3 regions of the Streptomyces sp. NPDC058576 genome follow, and region 3 is predicted to be linked to each of the others. Evidence: riboswitches for the same ligand, from Rfam matches in the RefSeq annotation. Region 3 holds a riboswitch; each other region holds the start of a gene.

Region 1 (9,628 bases), on a different contig from region 3:
CGGCTGCGCACCCTCCGACGAGGTGAACCGGTCATCGAACGCCAGGAGTACGCACTGGGGACCGTCTGCGCCGCGATTCCGGTCACGGCCGGTGCCACCATTGCGGCGATGGCCATTTCCGTACCCCTGGACCGGGAAGATCGGTTGCTGCCCGCAGTCGAACAGCTACGTGGCGAAGTCGCCAGCCTCTTGCGTTCGTTCGTGTTCTCTATCAGTATCTGAAAAATCACTCCTTGTGATCTGCTATCGCGTGCACCACGATGGCGTCAATAGGGCCATGGGGGATCATTCCTGGCCAGTTTCATCTACTGCGGGGTTGAACGATGCGCGAGTCGGTTCAAGCAGAGGTCATGATGAGCTTCCTCGTCTCCGAGGAGCTCTCGTTCCGTATTCCGGTGGAGCTCCGGTACGAGGTCGGCGATCCGTACGCCATCCGGATGACGTTCCATCTGCCCGGCGATGCCCCTGTGACCTGGGCGTTCGGCCGCGAACTGCTGCTGGACGGGCTCAACAGCCCGAGCGGCGACGGAGATGTGCACATCGGCCCGACCGAGCCCGAGGGACTCAGCGATGTGCACATCCGGCTTCAGGTCGGCGCGGATCGCGCGCTGTTCCGGGCGGGGACGGCGCCGCTGGTGGCGTTTCTCGACCGGACGGACAAGCTCGTGCCGCTCGGTCAGGAGCACACGCTCGGTGACTTCGACGGGAACCTGGAGGATGCGCTCGGCCGCATCCTCGCCGAGGAGCAGAACGCCGGCTGACCGGGCGCGCACCCGATGCCCCGTGGCCCCGTCCCGACGCCCCGTCACCCCGTCTTACGGCGACGGCCCCGGCCGGTCCGCGTGGGTGCGGCCGTGGCCGCCTGCGCGCCGCCCGACCCCGCGCGGTCCGCGGAGACGACGAGCGCGGCGAGCACCGTGGTCACCGGCACCGAGGCGACCAGGCCGATCGACCCGACCAGCGTGCGGACGATCTCCTCGGCGACCAGCTCACTGTTGGCCACCGTCCCCACACTGCTCTGGGCGATGGAGAAGAGCAGCAGCAGCGGCAGCGCCGCGCCCGCGTACGCCAGCACCAGGGTGTTGACCACGGAGGCGATGTGGTCCCTTCCGATCCGGATACCTGCCCGGTACAGCCCCTTCCAACCCATCTCCGGGTCCGCCTGGTGCAGTTCCCAGACGGCGGAGGTCTGGGTGACCGTCACATCGTCGAGCACCCCGAGTGAACCGATGATGATGCCGGCCAGCAGCAGACCGCTCATATCGATGTCCGGGTAGAGGCCGTGGATGAGGCCGGTGTTGTCGTCCGTGTTGCCGCTCAGGCTCGCCCACCCGATGAACAGGGAGCCCAGCAGCCCGATCAGCAGCAGTGAGATCAGCGTGCCGATGACCGCGACCGACGTACGGGCCGTCACCCCGTGGCACAGGTAGAGGGCCGCCAGCATGATCGCGCTGGCCCCGATCACCGCCACGACCAGCGGATTCGAGCCCTGCAGGATCGCCGGCAGGATGAACAGGGTCAGCACGGCGAACGACACGGCCAGCGCCACCAGCGCCATCACCCCGCGCATCCGGCCCACCAGGACCACCGCCAGGGCGAAGATCCCGGCCAGCAGCGCCATCGGGACCTTCCGGTTCACATCGGTCACCGAGTACTGGAGGTCGCGCGGCGCGTCGGGCGCGTACGCCACGACCACGCCCTGACCCTCCTTCAGCTGGCGGGGCGCGTCCGGCTGGACCACCTCGACGAACCTGCGGCCCTTGTCGTCGCCGCTGGTCACCTCGACGGTGGCCTTCGCGCACTCCCCTTCCTGCTCGTTGACGGCCTCCCGCCCCGAGGGCGTGGAGGTGTCGCCGGTCGGGGGCACCTGCGCGGCGTTGACGTCCGCGCAGTCGACCTGGACCACCTGGACGACCTTGCCGTCCTGGGTCTGCCGGTCGAATCCGACGCCGGTGCGCTCGTGGTCGGGAACGCCGCCGGGCCAGAACGCGATCAGGCCGACGACGACCGCCGTGGCGAACGGGATCAGTACGGCGGCGATGACCTTGCGCAGGTGCCGGGAGACCGGGGCGGCCGGCCCGTGGCTGTGGGTGTGGCCGTGGGTGTGGCCCTGGGGCGGCTGGGACGCGGGGTCGTTTTGGGGGGAGGTCACGGGGCGATCATCGCAAGAACAGGAGGGCCCTCTGGTCAGCTCGCCGGAAAGGACGCTAGCGTGGAGGCACCTTTGCACACGCGGGAGCTCGGAGCACCGGGCTGAGAGGGCGCTGATCGCCGTACATCCGTACGGGACACGCTGCGCCGACCGCCGAACCTGTTACCGGGTAATGCCGGCGTAGGGAGTAGGTCTCATGACCACAGCGGACGCACGCACGCCTGCCTCGAAACAGAACGACGGAACGCCGGACGGCACGACGCCGGACGCCGGGACGCCGAACGACGAGGCCGGGAAGTCCATCGGCTGGCACAAGGGGTACGTCCAGGGCTCGCGCCCGGACCTCCGGGTGCCGGTCCGACAGGTGCACCTCACCAACGGCAAGGACGTGACGCTGTACGACACGTCGGGGCCGTACACCGATCCCGGAATCGACACCGATGTCCGCCGCGGCCTCGCGCCCCTGCGGGAGAACTGGATCATCGCCCGCGGAGACACCGAGGAGTACGCGGGCCGCCCGGCCCGCCCCGAGGACGACGGGCTCAAGCACACCTCGCCGCGCGGCGGACTGCGCAACCTCGACGCCGTCTTCCCCGGCCGCCCGCGCCAGCCGCGCCGCAGCCGCGACGGGCGCCCCGTCACTCAGCTCGCGTACGCCCGCCGGGGGGAGATCACCCCGGAGATGGAGTACGTGGCGATCCGGGAGAACGTGGCGGCCGAGGTCGTCCGCGAGGAGATCGCGGAGGGCCGGGCGGTGCTGCCCGCCAACGTCAACCATCCCGAGATCGAGCCGATGATCATCGGCAAGCGATTCCTGGTGAAGGTGAACGCCAACATCGGCAACTCGGCCGTCACCTCCTCCATCGAGGAGGAGGTGGACAAGATGACCTGGGCGACCAAGTGGGGCGCCGACACGGTCATGGACCTGTCCACCGGCCGCAACATCCACACCACCCGCGAGTGGGTGCTGCGCAACTCCCCCGTGCCGATCGGCACCGTCCCGCTCTACCAGGCCCTGGAGAAGGTCGACGGCCGGGCCGAGGAGCTGACCTGGGAGATCTACAAGGACACCGTCATCGAGCAGGCCGAGCAGGGCGTGGACTACATGACGGTGCACGCCGGCGTGCGCCTGCCGTATGTTCCGCTGACGGCCCGTCGCAAGACCGGCATCGTCTCGCGCGGCGGCTCGATCATGGCGGCCTGGTGCCTCGCGCACCACAAGGAGTCGTTCCTCTACGAGCACTTCGAGGAGCTCTGCGAGATCCTCGCGACGTACGACGTCACCTACTCGCTCGGTGACGGACTGCGCCCCGGGTCGATCGCGGACGCCAACGACGAGGCGCAGTTCGCGGAGTTGCGGACGCTCGGCGAGCTGAACACGATCGCCAAGCGGTTCGGCGTACAGACCATGATCGAGGGTCCCGGGCATGTCCCGATGCACAAGATCAAGGAGAACATCGACCTCCAGCAGGAGATCTGCGAGGAGGCGCCGTTCTACACGCTCGGCCCGCTGACCACGGACGTCGCGCCCGCCTACGACCACATCACCTCCGGCATCGGCGCTGCGATGATCGCCTGGTGGGGCACGGCGATGCTTTGTTACGTCACGCCCAAGGAGCACCTGGGGCTGCCCAACCGGGACGACGTGAAGACGGGCGTGATCACCTACAAGATCGCCGCCCACGCGGCCGACCTCGCCAAGGGGCACCCGGGCGCGCAGGAGTGGGACGACGCGCTCTCGGACGCGCGGTTCGAGTTCCGCTGGGAGGACCAGTTCAACCTGGCCCTCGACCCGGACACGGCCCGGGAGTTCCATGACGAGACGCTGCCCGCCGAGCCGGCGAAGACGGCGCACTTCTGCTCGATGTGCGGGCCGAAGTTCTGCTCGATGAAGATCTCCCAGGACATCCGCCGTCAGCACGGCGGTTCGCAGGAGGAGATCGAGGAGGGCATGGCCGAGAAGTCGAGGGAGTTCGCGGCCGCCGGCAACCGGGTCTACCTGCCGATCGCCGACTGACCCGCGGCCGCCGGCGGAAACCGGCGGCCTCAGCGGAGGGGGGCCCGCCAGGCCACCAGGCCCGGCCGGTCCGCCTCCGCGAAACCCATCGCGAACGGCTTGTCGCCGTCGTCCGTCACCAGGTGGATGCTGCACTCCGACCGACACGTAGTACGGGAAGCCGCGCCGTTCGTTCTCGTTGAGGCCGAGATCCAGGCCCGCGAGGTCGGCCCTGCTGCCCCGTCGTACGGACGCCAGTGTGGCGGGCAGTTCGAGGACGCCGTCCTCGTCGGCGTCCCACCGGACGCGCATGATGTCGCCCGGCTCCGCAGGACCGGCGGACGCGAGGTCGCTGTCGGCCATGCAGGCGGTGAGGATCTTCCTCCGGCCGGTGTTGGTGGCCTCGAAGGTGAGGTAGTGGGGGACCATGTCCTCCTCCGGACCCCGGACCAGGCTCTACACCGTGATTCTGACGTCAGTAACCCGCGGGCGTTCTGCGCCGATTGATCAAAGTGGGTTGTTTCATTGGTCTTTGTGTCGTTTCGCTGTCTTGTTAAGCGACAGTATGGACACAGTCGTGTGGCAGCTGGATGTACGTTTCCCCGTTGCGTCAACTGGGCTTGACCCGTTCCTTATCTGTGGCTTACTTTCCGGCTTGCTTGGCTGAAAGTTGGCGGCCCCGAACGGGGGCCCGGGGAGGGGATTCACCATGAACTGGTACCTGGCAGTACTCAAGAACTACGCAGGCTTCAGCGGACGTGCGCGCCGCAAGGAGTACTGGATGTTCACGCTCATCAGCTTCGTCATCAGCCTGGTGCTGTCGATCATCGGTGGCCTGATCGGCGCGGAGTTCCTGTCCTACATCTACGCCATCGCGATCATCATCCCGTCGCTCGCGGTCGGCGTGCGCCGCCTGCACGACACCGGCCGCTCGGGCTGGTGGCTGCTGATCGCGCTGATCCCCCTGGTCGGCGCCATCGTCCTGATCGTCTTCCTCGCCTCGGAGGGCAAGCCGGAGACGAACCAGCACGGCGTCAACCCGAAGCTGGCTCCGCAGGCCATCTGATCCACCGCTCCGGTTCCTTCCGGAGCATCTCCCGGGCCGGGCGCGGCACTTGCCGCCCCGGCCCGCGGCGTGTCCGGGAGCCGGAACGCGGAGGAGTCCGCACCCGTGGCGGTGACCGGAGACCGCGGTCCGCGCCGGTCTCAGTCCGGCTGGTGCTCCGGGCCGCCGAAGTCCGGGCTCGTGAAATCGGGGCTGGTGAAGGTCGGCCGGGGGCCGGCCGCCGGGCCGTCGTCCGGGCCGGAGAAGTCCGGTCTGCTGTAGCCGACCTTCGGGATGCGGTTGGGCGAACGGTGCGGGGTTCGCGCGGCGGGCCCCGCGGTGGGGTCGGCCAGGGCGTCCCGGAGGAACGGGAGGATGCCGCGCTCCAGCAGGGCGTGGCGCCACGCCTCCCTGGCCCGCGCCACCTCCTCCGGAAGCTCCTGTTCCTCTTCCTCGGCGGCCAGGGACGTCGCGCCGTTGCGGAGGGCGGTGACGAGCAGCCCGACCGCGGCGACCAGGATCGCCGCGGCGGCGACGCAGGCGAAGAACCATCCGGCCGTGACCATGGAGCGGCCGAACGTCAGCGACGGGCTGACGGCCCTGAGCAGGTAGCCGACGAGCAGGAAGATGACGGCCGCGGTGCCGGCCAGCAGCGGAGTGAGGACCGTGATGACCGCGCCTACGCCGGCGCCCGATCCGGCCGCCGTGCTCTGCGGCCCGTCCAGGCCCGGGAGCCCGTCGGCTCCTTCGGCGGCCGGCGCCCGGCGCAGCTCGCCGCGGGCCTTGACGTAGTGCTCGTACTCGGTGGCCGCGGCCGCGGTGATCAGCGCCGTGGCGCCGAGCGCCATGGTGCGCAGCTGTTCGGTGTTGAGCCGGTCCCCGACGCCCTCCAGGTCCGGGCGTTCGTGAGCGTGGCGCAGTGCGTCGCCCAGGATCCGCTCGTACTCGGGTCCGTCCTCGGCCAGCAGGTGCGGAGCGCTTGTCATCTGCATCCCCCGATGCTCCGTCGGTGCCCGGCTGCCCGCGTGGACCGGGCGATCGGGCGGAAACGGAGGAGAGCCTGCCACTGATAGGCCGATGGTAGAGCGCTCACGGCACGGGGTGACAGGGTGTTTCCAGAATTGGGCCCGGTGACGGGTCCGGCGATCGGCGAGGTCGGCGCGGGCGGAACCTGAAGCGCCTTCCCCGCCGACGGTCAGTCATGCAGCGGGAGTTGCACCACCAGCAGCTTTCCGGCCATGGTCACTCCGCCGTCCATGGCGATGGCGAGGCCGTCGGCGTAGACGTGCGGCCCGTTGATCACAGGCCCCGAGCTGTCCTCGCCCTCCTCCGGTCCGGCCTCGCCCAGGAGATACGGAATAGGGCTGTGACCATGGACGACGCGCTGTCCGCCGTACGTCGCCATCAGCTCGCGCACCGCGTCGGCTCCGCCCTCGTCACGGAAGGCGAACCGCTTGGTGAGCTTGCGGAAGAGGTCCCAGCACTCGTCGGCGTCGTTGCGCGTGAGAATGGCCGTGATCGTGTCGTTGACGTCCTCGATCGTGGACCCGTAGTCGAGGTAGGCCGTCGTGTCGGAGTGCATCAGCAGATGCCCGTCCTCCTCGATGACCGCGTCGAGCCGGGACATCCACTGGAGGTGGACGTCCTGGAGGCGCTCCATATCGGTCTTCTGGCCGCCGTTGAGCAGCCAGGCGGCCTGGAAGGTGGCGGTGCCGGCCCCGGAGTTGACGGGGGTGTCGGCGAACCGCTTGGCGCCGAGCAGCAGCAGTTCGTGGTTGCCCATCAGGGCCTTGCAGTAGCCGCCGGCCGCCGCCGCCTCGGCGGAGAGCCGCATGACGAGGTCGATGACCCCGATGCCGTCGGGGCCGCGGTCGGTGAAGTCGCCGAGGAACCACAGCCGGGCGTTGCCCGCGGCCCAGTTCCCGTCGGCGTCGATGAGGCCCTGCTCGGCGAGGGCGGCCATCAGCTCGGCCAGATAGCCGTGGACGTCGCCGACGACGAAGAGCGGGCCGCGGCTGTCGTCGGACACGGGGCGCGGCTCGGTGAGCGACTGCACCTGGACGGTGTCGCCGCGGCGGATGACCGGGAGGTCACGCTCGGTCGGCGTGTAGCCCTCCGGCTGCTCGTCGCCCACGACGGCGTTCCCGGGGTGCGGCGGTCGGTGCGGTGCGGGGGCGTGCGGCGGCACGGATGCGCCGGGCGGTGGCACGGGCGCGCCCGGCGCCGCCGGATGCGCCTCCGGCGCACGCGGTGGCACCGTGGAAGGAGGTGCCACCTGCGCCTGCGGTGGCACGGGTGTCTGCGCGTACGGCGGAACCCGGAAGTCACGCAACGTCGCCGTCCGCACCACGGGTTCCTGACCGGCCCCCTGAGTCATCGACCCCTCCACCACCGTCGCGCCGCCGTACACCTGACGGGCCTTGCCTGGTAGAGGTGGTCCGCGGTGTCGTGCGCCCATCATAGGAATGCGGATCGATCTGTGTGACGCACCAGGGGTGGTGAATCCGGGCGCACTCACGGTTCACCGGCCGATTGGTCCGAAAAGAGCCGATCAATCCCCGCTGGGGGAGCGCGGCGCGCTGACCGTCGTGCGCGGTGGGCGGCGTTGCGAGGAGGTCCGGACGATGAGCTCCGTCGGTATGACCTGCTCCACCGGCCCGTCGTGCTCGACGCCTTCGATGGCGTCGATGAGGAGCTGGACGACGGCCGTGCCGATCCGGCGCGGCTTCAGCGAGAGCGTCGTGATGGGCGGCTCGGTCGCCGCGTACACCGTGGACTCGCTGCAGCAGACCAGCAGCAGGTCCTCGGGGACGCGCAGCCCGTAGCGGCGGGCCGCCGCGAGGAGGTCGGTGCCGTTGGGGTCGAAGAGCCCGTAGACCGCGTCGGGGCGGTCCGGGCGGGCGAGCAGCCGGTCGGCGGCGACCGCCCCCGCGCAGGGGTCGTGCGCCGGGTAGGACTCGTACACGGGATCCTGGCCGACCCGCTCGCACCAGTGGAGGTAGGCGGTCGTGGACAGCCGGGTGTAGGTGTCGGTGGTGTTGCCGGTCAGCAGGCCGATGCGGCGGGCTCCGGCGGCGGCGAGATGGTCGAGGAGGTCGAGCACGGCGGCCCGGTGGTCGTTGTCGACCCAGGCGGTGACGGGGAGCGTCCCGGCCGGGCGGCCGTCCGAGACGACGGGCAGTCCCTGGCGGACGAGTTCGGTGACGACCGGGTCCTGGTCGGAGGGGTCGATGACGACGGTTCCGTCGAGCGCGACGTTCGACCAGACGTCGTGCCGGGAGGTGGCGGGGAGGATGACGAGGGCGTAGCCGCGGGCGAGAGCCGCGGAGGTCGCGGCTCTCGCCATCTCCGCGAAGTACGCGAATTCGGTGAAGGTGAAAGGTTCATTCCCGTACGTGGTCACGGTCAGGCCGATCAGGCCGGACTTGCCCGTACGGAGGGTTCGGGCCGCGGCGGACGGGCGGTAGCCCAGGCGCTCGGCGACCTCGCGGACATGGCGGCGGGTGGCGTCCGGGAGCCTGCCCTTGCCGTTGAGCGCGTCGGAGACGGTCGTGATCGAGACTCCGGCCGCGGCGGCCACATCACGGATTCCCGCCCGTCCTGGCCGGCCGCTGCGCCGGGGGGTCTCCGTCCGGCTCACCTGGTGCTTCCCTGCTGCTGTCATGGCGAGCCGATAGTAGGGCTCCGAAGGGTGGTCGGTCCGGTCGCATATGCGCACGTTGACAGGCACGTTTCTGCAAGGTCACTGTCCATCATATTCCTTGCAATGAAAGGTAGTTGAGCCCTATTGCATACGTGTTTCAGGTGCTGGGAGCGGGCGGCCTGCTGTATGTGCGATGTCTCGAAGAGGTCTCAACTCACCACTTCGGGGGACGCGCGCCACGGCGCGAGCCACCGGCGCGCGCCGGAACGGGAAACACTCCCCCTGGCGAGGTCCCGGACCGTCCCCGCGCGAGGTCCCATTCCCGGGCACTGCGGTCGATTTCCCGCTCGGGCCATTCGCAGCGGGGCCCAATCCTCATAAGGTGAGCAGTATTGCTGTGAACAGACGGTCGAGGAGGACCTGCGGTGAGCGAGACGAGCCCCAAGCTGCGCGCCGAGCTGGACGGCGTTCCCGCCTATGTGCCGGGGAAGCCGGCGGCGGCCGGCGGACCGGTCGCGTACAAGCTGTCCTCCAACGAGAATCCCTATCCGCCGCTGCCGGGTGTCCTGGAGTCGGCGCTGGCCGCCGCCGGGAACTTCAACCGCTATCCGGACATGGCGTGCACCGGCCTGATGAACGAGCTGGCCGACCGTTTCGGTGTGCCCCTGGCGCATCTCGCCACCGGAACCGGGTCGGTCGGCGTCGCCCAGCAGCTGCTCCAGGCCACCTCGGGACCCGGTGACGAGGTCATCTACGCCTGGCGGTCCTTCGAGGCGTACCCGATCATCACCC
Region 2 (9,628 bases), on a different contig from region 3:
GCGGGGGTTGGCCACGAAGACCTGCACGGTCTCCGCCGCCAGCTCACGCGCGTACTCCAGGCCGACCTTGGCCAGGCCGCCGGCCACGGGGACATGCCCGCCCACCGGGTTGCGCACGACGTTCTCCGGATGGCGCATGCGGTGCTAGAACCCCTTGGTCTCGATGGTGATCGTGGAACCCTCGGGGGCCTGTCCGCCGCCGTCCACGGACTGGCTCGCGATCGTGTCGCTGAAGGAGAGGAACGGCCGGTCGACCTTCACGTCGAAGCCCGCCTCCTCCAGGGTGCTCCGCGCCTCGTCGACGTCCCGGCCGGTGACGTCCGGGACGTCCAGCATCCGGGGGCCCTTGGAGACGGTCAGCTGGACCGTCTCGCCCTCGGCGGCCTCGGCGCCCTCCTCGGGGGACTGCTCGGCGACGGCTCCCTGGTCCTCGGCGGAGTGGACCCGGCCGGGCAGCACCTCGGCCTTCAGCCCCTCGGCCTCCAGCTCGGCGGTGGCGTCCTCGGCGGAGAGCCCGGTGACGTCCGGGACGTCGATCGGAGCGCCCTTGCTGACGACGAGCGCCACGGCCGTGTCCGGGTTGCGGTCGGTGCCGGCGCGGGGATCCGTGCGGACCACCTCGCCGCGCGCCACGTCCTCGCTGAACTCCCTGGTCACCATCCCGGGGACCAGGCCCACCTTCTTCAGGGAGCGCCGGGCGTCCGCGAGGGACCGGCCCACCACGTCGGGCACCCGCACGATCTCCGGGCCCCGCGAGACGACGAGCTTCACCGAGCCGTTGCCCCGGATCCGGTCGCCGGAGGCGGGGTCGCTGCTGACGACCTCGCCCCGCTCGACGGTGTCGCTGAAGACCCGCTCGACACCCTTGAGCCCGAGTCCTTCGTCGGAGAGCCGCTTCTCGGCGGTCTGCTGGGTCTGGCCGAGCAGTGAGGGGACCTGGGTGAACTGGCCGGAGTTGATGTACCAGACGCCGGTGCCGATCCCCAGGGTCAGCAGGACGGCGGTGAGCACGATGACCAGCCTGCGGTGCGGCCCGCCGAACGGGCCGCGCCGGCCTGGCCGCCGCCGGGGCGGCGCGGCGGGTCCCGCCGGGGGCATCTCCAGGCGGCTGGTGCGGTGCACTCCGGCCCCGTCGCCGTCCGCCGGGAGGGCCCGCGGGATCACGCTCGTACGGTCGTCCGCGCCGTCGTGGGAGTCCGACAGCGCCTGCGGCGGTACGGAGTCCAGCTCGGCGTCGGTCAGCCCGGCACGGGCCTCGCGGGCCTCGGCCAGCAGCAGCACCGCGTCGTGCGGGCGCACCTCGGGATTGCGGGCGGTCGCGCTCGCCACCAGGCTGTCCAGCGCGACCGGGAGCCCCGGCACGAGAGCGGACGGGGCCGGGACGTCGGAGTTGAGGTGCTGGTAGATGACCTGCGCGGCGTTCTCGCCGGTGTGCGGCTTGGCGCCGGTGAGCATCTCGTACAGCACGACCCCGCAGGCGTACACATCACTGCGGGTGTCGGCGGTGCCGTGCTCGATCTGCTCGGGGGCCAGATACGACACCGTGCCCAGCAGCGAACCGGTGGTGTCGGTGGCCGTGCCGACCGCCCTGACCAGGCCGAAGTCGGCGACCTTCACCCGGCCGTCGTCCCCGATCAGGACGTTCTCCGGCTTCATGTCGCGGTGCACGAACCCGGCCCGGTGCGCGGCGCCGAGCGCGGCGAGGACCGGCTCCAGGATGTCCAGCGCGGCCCGGGGCTGGAGGGCCCCGCGCTCGCGCAGCACGTCGCGCAGGGTGCAGCCCGCCACGTACTCCATCGCGAGATAGACGTATGCGCCCTCGGCGCCCTGGTCGAAGACCGCGACCACATTGGGGTGCGCCAGGCGGGCCACCGACTTGGCCTCCCGGATGAAGCGCTCGACGAACGCGACGTCGGTGGCGAGCGCCGGGTGCATCACCTTGAGGGCGAGCACCCGGTCCAGGCGGGTGTCCACGGCCCGGTAGACCGTGGCCATCCCGCCGACGGCGATGCGCGCCTCAATGCGATACCGGCCGTCGAGCAGCTGCCCGACGAGAGGGTCCTGGAGGGTCGTGTCCACCCCGAGAGTCTAAGAGCCGCCACCGACACCCCGGACGGGCCGGGGCATTCCCGGGGCCGTTCTGCAGCCGATCCGTGACAGGGGCACGCCGGGGACGATCCAACCCCTCCGGCGTTCGAGGAGCGGGGGTCCGGGGGCGGCGCCCCCGACGACCACCGGCTCAGAACGCGGGCCGCTCCGGATCGAACGCGGCCCGCCCGGCCACCGGTGAGGACGCCTCGGCGAAGTGGCGACGCGGAATCCGGCCCGCCCGGTACGCGAGCCGCCCGCCCTCCACCGCGTGACGCATCGCACCCGCCATCAGCTCCGGCTCCTGGGCCCGGGTCACCGCCGAGGCGAGCATCACAGCGGCGCAGCCCAGCTCCATCGCCTGCGCCGCGTCCGAGGCCGTCCCGGCCCCCGCGTCGAGGATCACCGGCACCCCGGCCCGCTCCACGATCAGCTCGAAGTTGTGCGGGTTGCGGATGCCGAGCCCGGAGCCGATGGGGGAGCCGAGCGGCATGATCGCCGCACACCCCACCTCCTCCAGCTTCCGGGCGAGGACCGGGTCGTCGTTGGTGTAGGGCAGCACGACGAATCCGTCGTCGACCAGCGTCTCCGCCGCGTCCAGCAACTCGATCGGGTCGGGCAGCAGGGTCCGCTCGTCGGCGATCACCTCCAGCTTCACCCAGTCGGTGCCGAGCGCTTCCCGCGCCAGCCGGGCGGTGAGCACCGCCTCGCCCGCGGTGAAGCACCCCGCGGTGTTCGGCAGGACCTGGATGGAGAGCCGCTCCAGCACCGAGAGCACCGAACCCTGCACGGCCGGATCCAGCCGGCGCATCGCGACCGTGGTCAGCTCGGTGCCGGAGGCGACCAGCGAGCGCTCCAGGATCTCCAGGCTCGGGGCCCCGCCGGTGCCCATGATCAGCCGGGAGCCGAAGGCGGCGGGCCCCAGCGTGAAGACGTCGTCCGACATGGTCAGCCTCCCTGTACGGCGGTCAGGACCTCGACGCGGTCGCCCTCGCCGAGCTTTGTGGCAGCCCACTGGCCGCGCGGGACGACGCTCTCGTTGACGGCGGCGGCGACCCCGGCGGGAGCCGGGGTCAGGGCGGTGACGAGGGCGCTGAGGTCGGTCCCGGCGGGAACGGTGCGGGCTTCCCCGTTCACCGAGAGGGAAACGGTGGCTTCCGGTGCGGCGGGGCCTTCGGGGACGGCGGTGGCTTCCGGTGCGGCGGACTGCTGGGTCATACGGGCTGCTCCTGGAGTACGGGGGCGGCGGTGGCGGCGGTCTCGAACCGGCCGGGGGCGAAGGGGCGGGCCGTCTCGGGCAGCTCGCCGGTGGTCAGGGCGTCGGCCATCGCGTCCCCGGTGACGGGCGTCAGCAGGACGCCGTTGCGGTGGTGCCCGGTGGCGAACAGCAGACCGGGCAGGGCGGTGGGGCCGAGCAGCGGGGCGTTGTCGGGCGACGCGGGGCGCAGACCGGCCCGGGTCTCGGTCAGCGGCAGCTCGGTGATCCCGGGCACCAGCTCGTGGGCGTCGCGCAGCAGCTCGTACACGCCGCCGGCGGTGACCGTGGTGTCCCAGCCCATCTCCTCGCTGGTGGCGCCGACGACCAGCTCGCCGTTCTCGCGCGGCACGAGATAGAGGTGACCGCCCCGGACCACGGCGCGCACGGTGCGGCTGAGGAAGGGGGCGTACGCCGGAGGCACGGTGAGCCTGAGGACCTGGCCCTTGACCGGGCGGACCGGCGGCACGAGCTCCGGCGGGAGCCCCGCGAGCCGGCCGCTGAGGCTGCCGGCGGCGAGCACGACCTGATCGGCCGCGAAGTCCGTGCCGTCGCCGAGCAGCGCCCCGGCGGCCCGGCCCCCGGTGACGGTGAGCCGTTCGACGGTCGTCCGGCGGAGCGCGACCCCGGCCCGTTCGCAGGCGGTCAGCAGCGCCGCGGCGAGCCGGCGCGGGTCCACCTGGTGGTCGCCGTCGACCCGGAGGCCGCCCCGGACGCCCGGGGCCAGCATCGGCTCCAGGCGGCGGCACTCACGACCGCTCAGCCAGACCGACTCCAGGCCCGAACGCTCCTGGAGGGCGTGCAGTTCGCGCAGATGCGCCCGGTCGTCGGAGTCGAGCGCCACGGCCAGCGTGCCGCAGGTCCGGAAGCCGGTCTCCCGGCCGCTCGCCTCCTCCAGCTCCTCGACGAACGCCGGATAGCGCGCGGCGGAGGCGAGGTTGAGGCCGAGCAGCATCTGCTCGCCGTAGTGCAGTTCGGTGACGGCGGCCAGCATGCCCGCCGCGACCTGGGCGGCTCCGCCGCCCGGTGCGGGGTCCGCCACCGTGACGGTCAGCCCGCGCTGAGCGGCCCGCCAGGCGGTGACCAGGCCGATGATGCCGCCCCCGATGACGAGGACGTCGGACCCGGAGGCTCTCCCGGAGGCTCCTGAGGTTGTCCCTGAGACGCGCATGAGTGTCCAGCCCCTCCCTTCGCCGGCATGACCCGGAGCAGGTTCGTACGGTCGGAGGCCGGCCAGCCTCCCTCTCAGCCCGGTGCGTCCGGGCTCCCGCGAGTGTTCTACCTTGGCCACCCTAAACCCCGCCGCCCACTGCCCAGTAGGGGAGCAACCACCATGGCCCGATCGCTCGACGGACTCGTCCTCGCGCCCGTCGCCGACCAGGCCCCCGGCCAGGTCGGGACCCGCACCCGGTTCACCTACCACGAGCGGGACGGCCGGATCTGGGCCGATTACACGGGCGGCGACGTGGTCCGCGGCCATCTCGTCGGCACCCGGGACGGGGACGCGCTCGACTTCCGCTACGTGCAGCTCAAGCAGGACGGAACGACCTCCTCCGGGCACTGCCTCTCCACGGTCGTCGACCTCGCGGACGGCCGGGTGCGGCTGGAGGAGCGGTGGCAGTGGGAGTCGGGGGAGGGCAGCGGAACGAGCGTGGTGGAGGAAGTGCCCTCCTGAGGAGGGTCTTTCCGGCGGCCGCCTTCCTGACGATTCGTCAGGTGATTAAGGTGGACGGGTGAGCGAGCACCAGACGGAGAAGAGCCCGGACCGGCACGTCGTGATCGTCGGAGCGGGCATGGCGGGCGTGCAGACCGCGGTCGCCCTGCGGGAAGCCGGCTTCGCGGGGTCCGTCACCCTGATCGGCGCCGAGCCCCACCAGCCGTACGACCGCCCGCCGCTGTCCAAGGCCGTGCTGCTGGGCAAGGCCGAGGACTCGGCCTTCGACATCGACTTCGAGGCGCTGGACATCACCCTGCGCCTCGGCCTGGACGTCACCGCCCTGCGCGCCGCCGCCCATGTGCTGGACACCGCCGACGGCCCGGTCCGCTACGACGCGCTGGTCCTCGCCACCGGGGCGGAGCCCATCACCCTGCCCGGCGCCGAGGGCGTGCCCGGCGTCCATCTGCTGCGCACCCTCGACGACGCCGCCCGGCTGCGGCCCGTCCTGGACCGGCAGCACGACGTGGTCGTCGTCGGGGCGGGCTGGATCGGCGCGGAGTTCGCCACCGCCGCCCGCGCCGCGGGCTGCGCGGTCACCGTCGTCGAGGCCGCCGCCCGCCCGCTCGCGGGCACCCTGCCCGCCGAGGTGGCCGCCCCGATGGCCGCCTGGTACGCCGACAGCGGCGCCGAACTCCTCACCGGAGCCCGGGTCGACCGCGTCGAGGAGGGGACCGTCGTCCTCGACGACGGCCGCACCCTGCCCGCCGGGGCCGTGGTCGTCGGCATCGGCGCCCGCCCCGCCACCGGCTGGCTGGCCGGCTCCGGGGTCGTCCTCGGCCTGGACGGCTCGGTCACCGCCGACAGCGCGCTGCGCACCTCGCTGCCCGATGTGTACGCGGTCGGCGACTGCGCCTCCTTCCCCTCCGCCCGCTACGGAACCCGCCTGCTGGTCCACCACTGGGACAACGCCCTCCAGGGCCCGCGCACCGCGGCCGCCGCGATCATGGCCGCCGGGACCGGCGAACCGCTCCCCGTCTACGACCCCGTCCCGTACTTCTGGTCCGAGCAGTTCGGCCGCTTCGTGCAGTACGCGGGCCACCACGCCCACGCCGACACCCTGCTGTGGCGCGGCGACGGGGCGGACGCGGCCTGGTCGGTGTGCTGGCTGCACGACGGCGCGCTGGCCGCCGTGCTCGCCGTGGGCCGTCCGCGCGACCTCGCCCAGGGACGCAGGCTCATCGAATCGGGGGCCGTCCTCGACCCGGAGAAGGTGGCCGACCCGGCCGTACCGCTGAAGTCCGCCGCCCTCTGAGCGCCCCGGGGCCGCCTCGGACACCCCCGTACGGTCGGCCCGGCTACCGGCTGTCAGTCCGGGATGGCACGCTTGTCCTTGTGACCGAGATTGACGCAAAGACCGATGCTCTCGTCCCCGCCTGGCTCCACCTTCCCGACATCGCGGAGATGCTCGATGTTCAGGTGACCCGCGTGCGGCAGCTGGTCAAGGAAGGCCAGCTCATCGCCGTACGCCGTGGTGAGAACCGGACGCTCCAGGTGCCCGCCGCCTTCATCGACGGCGACAAGGTGGTCAAGGGCCTCTCCGGCACCCTGACCCTCCTGAGGGACGACGGCTATTCCGACGAAGAGATGCTGGAGTGGCTCTTCACCCCCGACCCGACCCTGCCCGGCACCCCCGCGCAGGCGCTGAGCGAGAATCGCGGTACGGAGGTGAAGCGCCGCGCCCAGGCGCTCGCCGTCTGACCGACACGACAGGAAGCGGTGCACGGACCGCCCGGCGCGGCCCGTGCACCGTCACGACCACGGGGGAGTCCACCCATGTCCACGCCTCGCGAGCAGCTGTCCGACGCCCGGCTCTACCTGTGCACGGACGCCCGCAAGCGGCAGGGTGACCTCCCCGCCTTCCTCGATGCCGTGCTCGCCTCCGGCGTCGACATCATCCAGCTCCGGGACAAGGGCATGGAGGCCGCCGAGGAGCTGGAGCACCTCGCGGTGTTCGCCGACGCCTGCCGTCGGCACGGCAAGCTCCTCGCGGTGAACGACCGCGCGGATGTCGCCCACGCCGCCGGGGCCGACGTCCTGCACCTCGGGCAGGGCGACCTGCCGGTCCCCGCCGCCCGCGCGATCATCGGCGCCGACCGGCTGATCGGCCGCTCCACGCACGCCGAGGCCGAGGTCGACGCCGCCGTCGCCCAAGACGGCGTGGACTACTTCTGCACCGGCCCCTGCTGGCCCACCCCCACCAAGCCCGGCCGCCACGCCCCCGGCCTCGACCTCGTGCGCTACGCCGCCTCCCTCGGCGCAGAGCGGCCCTGGTTCGCGATCGGGGGGATCGACGCGGGCAATCTGGACCAGGTGCTGGACGCCGGGGCCCGCCGGGTCGTCGTCGTCCGGGCCGTCACCGAGGCCGACGACCCGGCCGCCGCCACCGCTGAACTGGCCCGACGTGTCCGGGCGCACACGCTCTGAACCCTCGGCGTACCGACGAGGGGCATCGGGGGCAGCTGTCCGAGGGATGGACAACAGTCCGGCAAAACGAGACAAAGTTTCCCGCTCTGGTTGGGGGAGTGTCCACCCCCTGGTTAACCTCCCCTTATGGCCCTTGGTACACCTTCCACCAGGACGGATCACGCGCGCACCGTGCGTGACCTGCTAGCGACCGGCAAGACGTCGTACTCCTTCGAGTTCTGGGCGCCCAAGACGGAAAAGGGCGAACGGAACCTCTGGAACGCGCTGCGCCGGGTCGAGGCGGTCCGCCCGAGCTTCGTCTCCGTGACGTACGGCGCCGGCGGCTCCACCCGTGCCGGGACGGTCAAGGCCACCCAGGAGATCGCGGCGGACTCCACACTCACCCCCGTCGCCCACCTCACCGCGGTCAACCACTCGATCGCCGAGCTGCGCAACATGGTCGGGCAGTACGCCGACGCGGGCATCAGGAACATCCTCGCGGTCCGCGGCGACCCGCCCGGCGACCCGATGGGCGAGTGGGTGGAGCACCCGCAGGGGGTGAAGTACGCCGCCGACCTCGTCCGGCTCATCAAGGAATCGGGCGACTTCTGCGTCGGCGTCGCGGCATTTCCCGAAATGCACCCCCGGTCGACCGACTGGGAGACGGACATCGGTCATTTCGTCGACAAGTGCCGGGCGGGCGCGGATTACGCGATCACCCAGATGTTCTTCCGCCCGGAGGACTATCTCCGGATGCGTGACCGTGTGGTCGCTGCGGGTTGCGAAACGCCGGTGATCCCCGAGGTCATGCCCCTCACCAGCGTGAAGCAATTGGAAAAGTTCTCCCAGCTCAGCAACGCGACCGTGCCCGCGTCGTTGAAAGAGCGCATCCTCGCAGCCAAGGACGATCCAGCCGCTGTACGCTCCATTGGCATCGAGTTCGCAACGGAGTTCTGCGCGAAGCTGCTGTCCGAGGGTGTGCCCGGGCTGCACTTCATCACGCTCAACAACTCGACGGCTACGCTCGAAATCTACGAGAAACTCGGACTGCACAAGCAGTCGTGACCGGTCGTACCCGCCGCCGACGCGGCTACGGCCGAAGGAGGGGGCGGGCGTGGGCTGGACGGTCCTCTACATCGCATTCGGTCTGGTGGCACTGTGGCTGCTCGGCGAGGTGCTGCTGCAGTACAAGGCACGACTGCGCTGGCGGCTCCTCGCCTTCGCCGGCTTCCTCGGCGTGGTGGTCGGGGTGCTGCTGGCCTCCGTCCCGGTCATCGTCGTCGGGACGCTCGCCTTCGCCACCGGCCAGACCTTCGTGACGCTGTCCTTCCGGCGCGGCTTCTCCACCGGCTGGGCCATAGGCGGCAGCCCGGGGGAGAGCCGCCGCCGCCGGGGCGGCGGCTCGGGCGCCGCCGTGAAGGAACCCACGCTGGAGGTCTCGGACCTGGAGGTCGCGGACCTGGACGCCGCGGCCGGGTACAACCAGCCTCCGGCCGCCCCGCCCGCACCGTCCGTCTACGAACCGCAGCCCCTCCCCGACGACACCGGCCAGTACGGCGTGTACGGGGACACCGGCTACGACCCGAACGGCCACGCCGCCCAGGACCACGGCCACCAGGCCGACCCCTCGGCCCAGCCCCAGTACGCCGCGTACGACCCCTACACCGGCTACGAACAGCAGCCGGCCCAGGACCCCTACGCAGGAACGTACGACTACGGCACCGGCCAGCAGAGCTACGCCGCCTACTCCGACCCGTACATCGGCACCACCAACGGAGCCCCCTCCTACGGCGGTTACGACGCCTACGGCAACGGCTACGACAGCCAGGGCGGGCAGCAGAGCTACGCCGACCCCTACGCCCAGAGCTACAGCACGGACACCCCGCCCGGCGGCGTCTGGGTCCCGCAGCAGCGCGACGCCGAGCAGTACCCCCCGCTGGAGCCGGAGCAGCCCACCGGGCCCGCCCCGTACGGCAACGGTTACGACACCGGCCAGAACGAGCAGTACCGCTACTGAGCCCGCGGCGCCGACGGGGGTGGGCCCTCCGTCGGCGGCGGCGCGCGCTCCTGGCTCACCGGGAGCCGCGGAAGCCGTCGCCCTCCACCACGAGCCCGGCCACCAGCGTTCCCGACATCCCGGCGTGCGCGAGACCGCCGCCCGGATG
Region 3 (9,628 bases):
GGCGATCGCCGCTTCGGCGCTGTACGGGGGCGGTGAGCGCCCCTACGGTCCGCTCACCGCACTCGGCGCGGTGCTGGTCCTCGGCTGTACGACGGCCACGCTGCTGACCTCGGCGCTGGAGGCCAAGCACGCCCGCGCCCACACGGCCGAGGCGCTGCTCAGGATGGGCGCCCCGGCCGCCACGCTGCGCCGGGCGACGCTGCTGCGGGCAGGCGCGCTGCTGGCCCTGTTCGCCCCGCTGACCTGGGTGATCGCGCAGCTGGCGGCGCTTCCGCTGGCGAAGTGAGCGTCCCTGGGCCGAGAGGCTCAGGGACGGCGGGCCAGATGGTCGGCGAGGGTGTCGAAGAAGGCCTCCCAGCCGTCCTCGGCCGCCGCGTACTGCTCGGGAGTGAGGTTCCCGCCGCGCTGCTGGAAGGCCAGTTCGGTCCGGCCGCCCCCGAGGTCGCTGAAGGTGACGGTCACGGTCTCCCCCTCGGCGTCCTCGGGGGCGGAGCCGTCCTTCAGCGTGAAGACCAGCCCGTCGGGCTCGCTGACCTCGTGGTAGACCCCGTGGAACGGCATCTCGACGCCCGGCATCACGATGACGAGGCTCCACGCGCCGCCGGGCCGCACGTCCATCGCCACCCGGTCCAGAGGGACGTCCGCCTCTCCCCCGTACCAGGCGGCGAAGTCCTCCGGTGACGTCCAGGCCGCGAAGACCCGCTGCTGCGGGGCGTGCAGGACGCGGGTGAGGTCGATGCCCTCGCGGATGCCACCGGTCATGATCACGGTCCTTGTCGGTTCGGCCGTCCCCGCCGGGCGGGGTCGCGTCCGGCGAGTGTCCACCTCCAGCTTGCCCGCCCCGGCGCCCGGCTGCCACGCCACCGGGGACCGCGGCGGCCCGTCCATCGACGGCCCGCCCGGTCCCTCGGGGGCGCGCCCGCCGGCCCCTCAGTCGGAGTCCCGCCCCGCCGCCAGCACCACCGTCTCCGCCGCGTCGAAGCGGACGCCCACGGCCGCGCCCTCGTCCGGGGTGTCCCGGAGTGCGCATTCGGCCTCCAGCACCGGCGCGTTCTCGGGCAGCAGCCGTACGGTCACGTGGTTCCCCCGGAAGGTACGGACGCCGACCGTGCAGCGCAGGCCGTCCTCGGGGGCGCCGATCCGGACCCCGGCGGGCCGGACCAGCAGATCGACCTCGCCCTGGGGGGAGCCCTCGGGCACCGGGACCTTGCCCCAGGCGGTGGCCGCGGCCTGTCCGGTCACGGTCGCCCCGGTGACGTTGTCGAAGCCGAGGAAGCGGGCGACGAACGCCGAGGCGGGGCGCTGCCAGACGTCCAGCGGGCTGCCCTCCTGCGCGATCCGGCCGTCCCGCATCACGACGACCCGGTCGGCGAGCGCGAACGCCTCGCCCTGGTCGTGCGTGACGGCCAGCACGGTGGTGCCCAACTCCTGGAAGAGCGTGCGCAGTTCGACGACGAGCCGTTCGCGCAGGCTCCGGTCGAGCTGGCCGAGCGGCTCGTCCAGCATGAGCAGCTTGGGACGCGGGGCGAGGGCGCGGGCCAGGGCGACGCGCTGCTGTTCGCCGCCGGACAGGGCGGCGACCGCGCGGCGTTCGGCTCCGGGCAGGCCGACCAGCTCCAGCAGTTCGCGGACCCGGTCGTTCGTCTCGCCGCTTCCGACGCCGTGCATCCGGAGCCCGAAGGCGACATTGGCGCCGACATCGCGATGCGGGAAGAGCTGGTGGTCCTGGAACATCAGGCCGAGGCCGCGCCGGTGCACCGGGATGCCCGCCTGGTCCTGTCCGGCCAGCAGCACCCGGCCGCCGTCCATCGGCTGGAGCCCGGCGACGGCCCGGAGCAGGGTGGACTTCCCGCTGCCGCTGGGGCCGAGGACGCAGACGATCCGGTGGTCGGCGACCTCCAGGTCGACCGCGTCCAGCGCGGCCCGCTTCCCGAACCGTACGGTGGCTGCCCGCAAGCTCAGCATGTCGTTCAGAACTCCCCGGATCGGTCGGTGCGGATACGCTCCAGAAGCAGCAGCGACACCGCGCACACGAGCATCAGAATCGTGCTCAGGGCCATCGCCTGCCCGTAGTTGAGCTCCCCCGACCTGCCCAGCAGCCGGGCCACGGCGACCGGCAGGGTCGGATTGTCGGGCCGCGCGATGAAGACGGTGGCGCCGAACTCCCCGAGGGAGACGGCGAAGGCGAAGCCCGCCGCGACCAGCACCGCCCGCCGCACCAGCGGCAGATCGACCTCCCGCCAGGCCCGCAGCGGAGATGCCCCCAGCACGGCGGCGGCCTCCCGCAGGCGGTCGTCGACCGCGCGGAGCACGGGCAGCATGGTCCGTACGACGAAGGGGACGCCGACCAGCGCCTGGGCCAGCGGGACCAGGATCCAGGAAGTCCGCAGGTCGAGCGGCGGCTGGTCCAGGGTGATCAGGAAACCGAAGCCGACGGTCACGGCGGACACCCCGAGCGGCAGCATCAGCAGCGCGTCGAAGCCGCGGACCAGCCGGCCGGCCCGCCGGGTCAGGGCCGCCGCAGCGAGCCCGCCGACGACGAGGGCGATGAGCGTCGCGACGAGCGCGTACTGGAGGGAGTTGCCGACGGCCTCCAGCGGTGGGACCAGGAAGGTGGAGGAGCCGCCGGAACCGGCCGACTGGAGGGCCCGGTAGTAGCCGAAGCCGTAACCCCCGACTCCGTCGGCTCCGTCGGCTCCGTCGGCTCCGGCGGCTCCGTCGACGGAGCGCTCCACCAGCACGCCGAGCGGCAGCAGGATCAGCAGCAGCGCGGTGAGCAGGACGCCGCCGAGCAGCGCCCACTGCCCGGCGCCGCGCGGCCGGCGGGAGGTCTGCGCCGGGTCGACCAGCTTCAGGGCCCGCTCCCGGCGGCGTACGGTCGCGGCGTGCACGGCGAGGATCGCGCCGACCGCGGCGAACTGCACCAGGGTCAGCACGGCGGCCGTCGGCAGGTCCAACAGTTGCGCGGTCTGCCGGTAGATCTCCACCTCCAAGGTGGAGTACGCCGGTCCGCCGAGGATCTGCACGACGCCGAACGAGGTGAACGTGAAGAGGAAGACCATCAGCGAGGCGGCGGCGACGGCCGGGGCGAGGGCGGGCAGCGTCACCCGGCGGAAGGCCGCGAACCGCCCGGCCCCGAGCACCCGGGCGGCCTCCTCCTGACGCGGGTCGAGCTGGGACCAGAGCCCGCCCACCGTGCGGACGACCACGGCGTAGTTGAAGAAGACATGGGCCAGCAGGATCGCCCACACGGTGGTGTCGAGGCGGACGCCCCCCACCTCGTCGAGGAGCCCGCCACGCCCGAGCAACGCCAGGAACGCGGTGCCGACGACGACGGTGGGCAGCACGAACGGCACGGTGACGACCGCCCGCAGCACCTGCTTGCCCGGGAAGTCGAACCGTGCGAAGACATACGCCCCGGGCAGGGCGATCAGCAGAGTGAGCGCGGTCGAGGCGAGGGCCTGCCAGGTGGTGAACCAGAGGACGTCGAGGATGTCCCGGCGGGCCAGCACCTCGCCGATCCGCCCGAACTGCCAGTCGCCGCCCGCCTTGAGCCCGCGGCCGACGATCGCGGTCACGGGGTAGGCGAAGAACAGCGCGAAGAACGCGACGGGCACGGCCATCAGGCCGAGCCGCACCGCGGCTCCGCGCCGCCCGGACCCGCGGCCGGCGGGCCGGGCGGCCTTCTCCTCGATCCCTACTTCAGGACCAGCGACTGCCACGACTGGATCCACTGCTCACGGTTGGCGGAGATCTTCTCGGGCGCGACGGTGGGAGGCGTCTCGACGGTCTCACCGAACTTCGTGAACAGCTCCGGCAGCTCGGCGTCCTTCACGACCGGGTTCACGAACATGTTCAGCGGCATGTCCTCCTGGAACGTCTTGCTGATGAGGAAGTCCAGCAGCGCCTTGCCGCCCTCCTCGTTCTTCGCCCCGGTCAGCAGTCCGGCGTACTCGGTCTGCCGGAAGCAGGTGCCGGTGGCGACCCCGGTGGGGGCCTCCTTCGGCCGCGGGTCGGCGTAGAGCACCTCGACGGGCGGGCTGGAGGCGTAGGAGACGACGAGCGGCCGGTCGGCCTTGGCCTTCTTGCCGCCGGCGGAGCCGGAGAACTCCTCGTTGTACGCCTGCTCCCAGCCGTCGACGACCTTCACGCCGTTGGCCTTCAGCTTCTTCCAGTACGCCTCGTAGCCGTCCTCGCCCTCGGCGGCGACGGTGCCGAGGAGGAAGCCGAGACCGGGCGAGGAACTGCCCGCGTTCTCCGTGACGAGGAGGTTCTTGTAGGCGGGCTTCAGCAGGTCCGCGAAGGTCTTCGGCGGCGCGAGCTTCTTGTCGGCGAAGTACTTCTTGTCGTAGTTGACGCAGATGTCACCGGTGTCGACGGGCGTGACCCGGTGCTTGTCGTCGGTCTGCGTGTCCGCCGCGACGCGGTCCAGGCCCTTGGCCTCGTACGCGGTGAACAGACCGTTGTCGAGGGCGCGGGAGAGCAGGGTGTTGTCGACGCCGAAGAAGACGTCGCCGCGCGGGGAGCCCTTGGTCAGGATCTCCTGATTCAGCGCGGCCCCGGCGTCGCCGCTCTTGAGGGTCTTGACCGTGTAGCCGGTCTCCTTCGTGAACGCCTTCAGCACCTCGTCCGAGACGTTGAAGGAGTCGTGGCTGACCAGGGTCACGGTCTTCGAGGCGCTGCCCTTGGACGCCCCGGAGCCCGACGGGCCGTCGTCGCCGCCGCAGCCCGCGAGCACGGTGACGCCGAGCGCCGCGGCGAGCGCGGTCGCCGCGTACTTCGTGGTGGTGTTCATGTGATTCCTCCTGGAGGTGACCAGGAAGAGACGCGGCCCCGCCCGCTGTCCGGCGAACCGGAAGCGGGCAGGGCGCAACAGCTTGAGTAAGGTCCGAACTTCCTACCCGGAATGACCCGGGCGAGGTTCAGAGGGTCTGCGGCCAACCTGTCCTTGGTGCCGCACTCTCAGCGCTGTGGCGCTCCCCTGTCGGAATATGAAGTTGATTTCGGGCCCAGGGTACACCGGCGGTTTTCGGCCGACCGGGGAGGCCGGCGCCCGGGGGAGGCTAGCGCTCGGAGGCCGCCAGCTGACCGCAGGCCCCGTCGATCTCCTGGCCCCGGGTGTCCCGCACGGTGACGGGCACGCCATGGGCCGCGATGGCCTCGACGAACGCCTTCTCGTCCTCCGGTCGCGAGGCGGTCCACTTGGAGCCGGGCGTGGGGTTCAGGGGGATCAGGTTGACGTGCACCCGCTTGCCCTTGAGCAGCCGGCCGAGCAGGTCGCCACGCCAGGCCTGGTCGTTGATGTCCCGGATCAGGGCGTACTCGATGGAGATCCGGCGGCCGGACTTCTCCGCGTACTCCCAGGCGGCGTCCAGCACCTCGCGCACGTTCCACCGGGTGTTGACGGGGACCAGGGTGTCGCGCAGCTCGTCGTCCGGGGCGTGCAGCGAGACGGCGAGGCGGCACTTGAAGCCCTCGTCGGCGAAGCGCAGCATCGCCGGGACGAGGCCCACGGTGGAGACGGTGATCCCCCGCTGCGAGAGGCCGAGACCGTCCGGCTCCGGGTCGGTGAGGCGGCGGATCGCGCCGACCACACGGTTGTAGTTGGCGAGCGGCTCGCCCATGCCCATGAAGACGATGTTGGACAGCCGCGCGGGGCCGCCGGGCACCTCGCCGTCGCGCAGGGCGCGCATTCCGTCGACGATCTGGTGCACGATCTCGGCGGTCGACAGGTTGCGGTCGAGGCCGGCCTGCCCGGTGGCGCAGAACGGGCAGTTCATTCCGCAGCCGGCCTGCGAGGAGATGCACATCGTGACGCGCTCCGGATAGCGCATCAGGACGGACTCGACGAGCGTCCCGTCGTGCAGCTTCCACAGCGTCTTGCGCGTGGTGTCGTCGTCGCAGCTGATGTGCCGGATCACGGACATCAGATCGGGGAACAGCGCCTCGGCGAGCTTCTCCCGCGACGCCGCCGGGATGTTGGTCCACTCCGCCGGGTCGTGCGCGTAGCGCGCGAAGTAGTGCTGCGAGAGCTGCTGGGCGCGGAACGGCTTCTCGCCGGCCGCGGCGACCGCTTCCTTGCGCTCGGCGGGCGTGAGGTCGGCGAGGTGCCGCGGCGGCTTCTTGGCTCCGCGGGGCGCGACGAAAGTGAGTTCTCCGGGCTTAGGCATGGTTCATCCAGTGTCGCAGACAGACGGGTGAGGGCCCGCCGCCCTGTGGACGAGGACCCTCACTCGTGGAACGTGCAGGTGGGACCGGGTCCCGGGTGCGGTGGCGCTCAGGAAACGAGGTCCCGTGGTGGGGTGCCGCTCAGCCGGAGCCGACGAACAGCACGAGCAGCAGCCACACCACCGGGGCGGTCGGCAGGAGCGAGTCCAGCCGGTCCATGATGCCGCCGTGGCCGGGGAGCAGGGTGCCCATGTCCTTGATCCCGAGGTCCCGCTTGATCATGGACTCGCCCAGGTCGCCCAGGGTGGCGCTGGCCGCGACCGCGAAGCCGAGCAGCAGACCCTGCCACCAGGCGCCGCCGTCGATCAGGAACTCCATGCAGAGCGCGCCGGCGACCATCGCGAAGGCGACCGCGCCGAGCAGGCCCTCGCGGGTCTTGCCGGGGCTGATGCGCGGGGCGAGCTTGTGCGTGCCGAAGCGCCAGCCGACCGCGTACGCCCCGGTGTCGCTGACCACGGTGAGGACGAGGAAGGTCAGGACCCGCCACGACCCGTCGTCCGCCGTCAGCAGCAGGGCGACGAAGGTGGCCAGGAAGGGGACGTAGAACGCCGCGAAGACCCCGGCCGTGACGTCCTTGAGATACCCCTCGGGTGGCTCGGTCATCCGCCAGACCAGCACCGCGAGGGCGGTCAGGGCCATGGCGATCCAGGCGCCCTCGGGGCCCCGGGCGTACCCGGCGATGACCATGGCGGCTCCGCCGACGGCCAGGGGGATCAGGGGCGCCTTGATGCTCTTGCGTTCCTGGAGGCGAGAGGTGAGCTCCCAGAGGCCGACGACGACGGCGATCACTATGACGCCGATGAAGACGGCCTTCACGATGAACAGCGAGGCGACGATGACGGCGCCGAGAGCCACGCCGACCCCTATGGCGGCGCGGAGATCCCGCCCCGCGCGCTTCTTCTGCGGCGGGGGCGGCAGCGGGGTGGACATGGGCTCCTGCGGCATCTCGTCACGGAACAGGGGGCCGCTGACGTGAGCGGCATCCCTGTCCCGGTCGTCGCGGCTCTCTGTTTCTCTACCTGCGTCGGGAACGTCCGGCACGTTGGGCATGGGCCGAGTCTGCTGGGCGCCATGCACATCGTGGGCAGGACCCGCCGGGGCAGCCCTCATCTCGGGCGTGCCCCAGTAACCGGCTCCTTGCGGGGCGCCCCAGGAAGAGTCGTTCATCAGACTTCGAGCAGCTCGGCTTCCTTGTGCTTCAGCAGCTCGTCCACCTGTGCGACGTACTTCGCGGTGGTGTCGTCGAGCTCCTTCTCGGCGCGGCGCACCTCGTCCTCGCCGGACTCCTTGTCCTTGACGAGCTTGTCGAGGGTCTCCTTGGCCTTGCGGCGGATGGAGCGGATCGAGATCTTGGAGTCCTCGGCCTTGGTCTTGGCGACCTTGATGTACTCCTTGCGGCGGTCCTGGGTGAGCTCGGGGAACGTCACCCGGATGATGTTGCCGTCGTTGCTCGGGTTGACGCCGAGGTCGGAGTCGCGGATCGCCTGCTCGATGTTGCGCAGCGCGGTCTTGTCGAACGGCGTCACGACGGCCATCCGCGCCTCGGGAACCGAGAACGAGGCGAGCTGGTTGATCGGGGTCAGCGCGCCGTAGTAGTCGGCGACGATCTTGTTGAACATCGCCGGGTGCGCGCGGCCGGTACGGATCGCGGCGAAGTCCTCTTTCGCGACGACAACGGCCTTCTCCATCTTCTCCTCGGCCTCGAGGAGGATTTCTTCGATCACCACGTGCTCCTGCGTGTCTTGGGTGGGCCCGGCGTCGTCATCGCCGCGCCCTGCGGGTCCTGCGTCGCGTCCTCACCTGCACGGTGTCCGACCGGCAGGCCGTTGTCCATCCTGGGGGGCCGTCAGGCCCGGGTGCTCTCGTCGCTCACGAGCGTGCCGATCTTCTCACCCTTGACCGCGCGAGCGATATTGCCCTCGGTCGTCAGCTCGAAGACGAGGATCGGGAGCTGGTTGTCACGGCAGAGCGTGATGGCGGTGGCGTCCGCGATCTTCAGATTGCGGGCGATCACCTCGCCGTACTCCAGTGCGTCGAACTTCACCGCGTCGGGGTTGGCCTTCGGGTCGGAGTCGTAGACCCCGTCCACGCCGTTCTTCCCCATGAGCAGCGCCTCGGCGTCGATCTCCAGGGCGCGCTGCGCGGCGGTGGTGTCGGTGGAGAAGTACGGCATGCCCATACCGGCGCCGAAGATCACCACGCGCCCCTTCTCCAGGTGCCGTACGGCACGGAGCGGGATGTACGGCTCGGCGACCTGGCCCATGGTGATGGCGGTCTGGACGCGCGAGTCGATGCCCTCCTTCTCCAGGAAGTCCTGGAGCGCCAGGCAGTTCATGACGGTGCCGAGCATGCCCATGTAGTCGGACCGGGCCCGGTCCATGCCGCGCTGCTGGAGCTCGGCGCCGCGGAAGAAGTTGCCTCCTCCGATGACCACCGCGATCTGGGCGCCGTCGCGTACGACGGCGGCGATCTCGCGGGCAATGGTGTGCACGACGTCGGGGTCGACGCCGAGACCGCCGCCGCCGGCGAATGCCTCACCGGAGAGCTTCAGCATGAAGCGCCCGGAACCCTTGTCGTCGTCGCCCTTGCCGTCGGCCTGAATGGCGTCCGCGCCCTTGTCCATGGAAATTCTCCTCGTGCACATACGAAGAAGGCCATTGCCGGTGGGTCTGGTGTCCCTACAGCGGCAATGGCCTCCTCGTCAGATCTGCGGTCGTCCGGCGTGAGTGCGGCCGTCGACTGCACCAGACCCTATCGGGTCCGGCGCTGTTCGCCCGGACGGACTCAGATGCCGACCTTGATGCGCGAGAAGCGCTTCAGGGTGACACCGGCCTCGTCCAGGACCTTCTGGACGGACTTCTTGGCGTCCAGCGCGTACGGCTGGCCCAGGAGGGTGGCCTCCTTGAAGAAGCCGTTGACCCGACCCTCGACGATCTTCGGGAGGGCGGCCTCGGGCTTGCCCTCGGCGCGGGTGGTCTCCTCGGCGACGCGGCGCTCGGCCTCGACGAGCTCGGCCGGGACGTCCTCGCGGGACAGGTACTTCGGGGCGAAGGCGGCGATGTGCTGCGCGATGCCCTTGGCCAGCTCGGCGTCGGCCTTGTCCAGCTCGACCAGAACGCCGATCTGCGGGGGCAGGTCGGGCATGGTGCGGTGCATGTACACGGAGACGTACTCGCCGGTGAACTGCGCGAAGCGGTCCAGGACGATCTTCTCGCCGAGGTTGGCGTTGGCCTCGTCGACGTACGCCTGGACGGTCTTGCCGGCCTCGATCTCGGAGGCGAGCAGCGCGTCGATGTCGGCCGGGGAGGTCGCGGCGACGTGAGCGGCGAGCGTGTTGGCGACGGTCTGGAACTTGTCACCCTTGGCGACGAAGTCCGTCTCGCACTTCAGCTCGAGCAGA

The links. Region 3 has a riboswitch for thiamine pyrophosphate ahead of ACFWRV_RS23695 (thiamine ABC transporter substrate binding subunit). Riboswitches for the same ligand answer to the same signal wherever they lie in the genome.
Region 1: linked by a shared signal. The riboswitch ahead of thiC (phosphomethylpyrimidine synthase ThiC) and the one ahead of ACFWRV_RS23695 (thiamine ABC transporter substrate binding subunit) in region 3 are both predicted to bind thiamine pyrophosphate.
Region 2: linked by a shared signal. The riboswitch ahead of thiO (glycine oxidase ThiO) and the one ahead of ACFWRV_RS23695 (thiamine ABC transporter substrate binding subunit) in region 3 are both predicted to bind thiamine pyrophosphate.

Annotation. Positions count from the first base shown of each region.
Region 1 is NZ_JBHXPF010000031.1:73,016-82,643, reverse strand. It holds gene ACFWRV_RS21930 (IclR family transcriptional regulator) at 1-222, shown strand, start outside; gene ACFWRV_RS21925 (SsgA family sporulation/cell division regulator) at 324-761, shown strand; gene ACFWRV_RS21920 (YibE/F family protein) at 806-2,152, opposite strand; TPP riboswitch at 2,223-2,356, shown strand; gene thiC (phosphomethylpyrimidine synthase ThiC) at 2,349-4,169, shown strand; gene ACFWRV_RS21910 (DUF805 domain-containing protein) at 4,858-5,214, shown strand; gene ACFWRV_RS21905 (hypothetical protein) at 5,355-6,185, opposite strand; gene ACFWRV_RS21900 (metallophosphoesterase) at 6,389-7,570, opposite strand; gene ACFWRV_RS21895 (LacI family DNA-binding transcriptional regulator) at 7,745-8,857, opposite strand; gene hisC (histidinol-phosphate transaminase) at 9,262-9,628, shown strand, end outside.
Region 2 is NZ_JBHXPF010000044.1:47,173-56,800, forward strand. It holds gene ACFWRV_RS26430 (deoxyribonuclease IV) at 1-138, opposite strand, end outside; gene pknB (Stk1 family PASTA domain-containing Ser/Thr kinase) at 145-2,079, opposite strand; gene ACFWRV_RS26440 (thiazole synthase) at 2,240-3,034, opposite strand; gene thiS (sulfur carrier protein ThiS) at 3,037-3,306, opposite strand; gene thiO (glycine oxidase ThiO) at 3,303-4,514, opposite strand; TPP riboswitch at 4,512-4,624, opposite strand; gene ACFWRV_RS26455 (hypothetical protein) at 4,677-5,018, shown strand; gene ACFWRV_RS26460 (NAD(P)/FAD-dependent oxidoreductase) at 5,137-6,312, shown strand; gene ACFWRV_RS26465 (Rv2175c family DNA-binding protein) at 6,393-6,758, shown strand; gene thiE (thiamine phosphate synthase) at 6,834-7,484, shown strand; gene metF (methylenetetrahydrofolate reductase [NAD(P)H]) at 7,611-8,528, shown strand; gene ACFWRV_RS26480 (hypothetical protein) at 8,578-9,480, shown strand; gene ACFWRV_RS26485 (phytoene desaturase family protein) at 9,536-9,628, opposite strand, start outside.
Region 3 is NZ_JBHXPF010000036.1:43,738-53,365, forward strand. It holds gene ACFWRV_RS23675 (hypothetical protein) at 1-286, shown strand, start outside; gene ACFWRV_RS23680 (SRPBCC domain-containing protein) at 307-762, opposite strand; gene ACFWRV_RS23685 (ABC transporter ATP-binding protein) at 931-1,965, opposite strand; gene ACFWRV_RS23690 (ABC transporter permease) at 1,971-3,623, opposite strand; gene ACFWRV_RS23695 (thiamine ABC transporter substrate binding subunit) at 3,698-4,795, opposite strand; TPP riboswitch at 4,877-4,993, opposite strand; gene rlmN (23S rRNA (adenine(2503)-C(2))-methyltransferase RlmN) at 5,064-6,170, opposite strand; gene ACFWRV_RS23705 (phosphatidate cytidylyltransferase) at 6,310-7,395, opposite strand; gene frr (ribosome recycling factor) at 7,395-7,952, opposite strand; gene pyrH (UMP kinase) at 8,075-8,851, opposite strand; gene tsf (translation elongation factor Ts) at 9,013-9,628, opposite strand, start outside.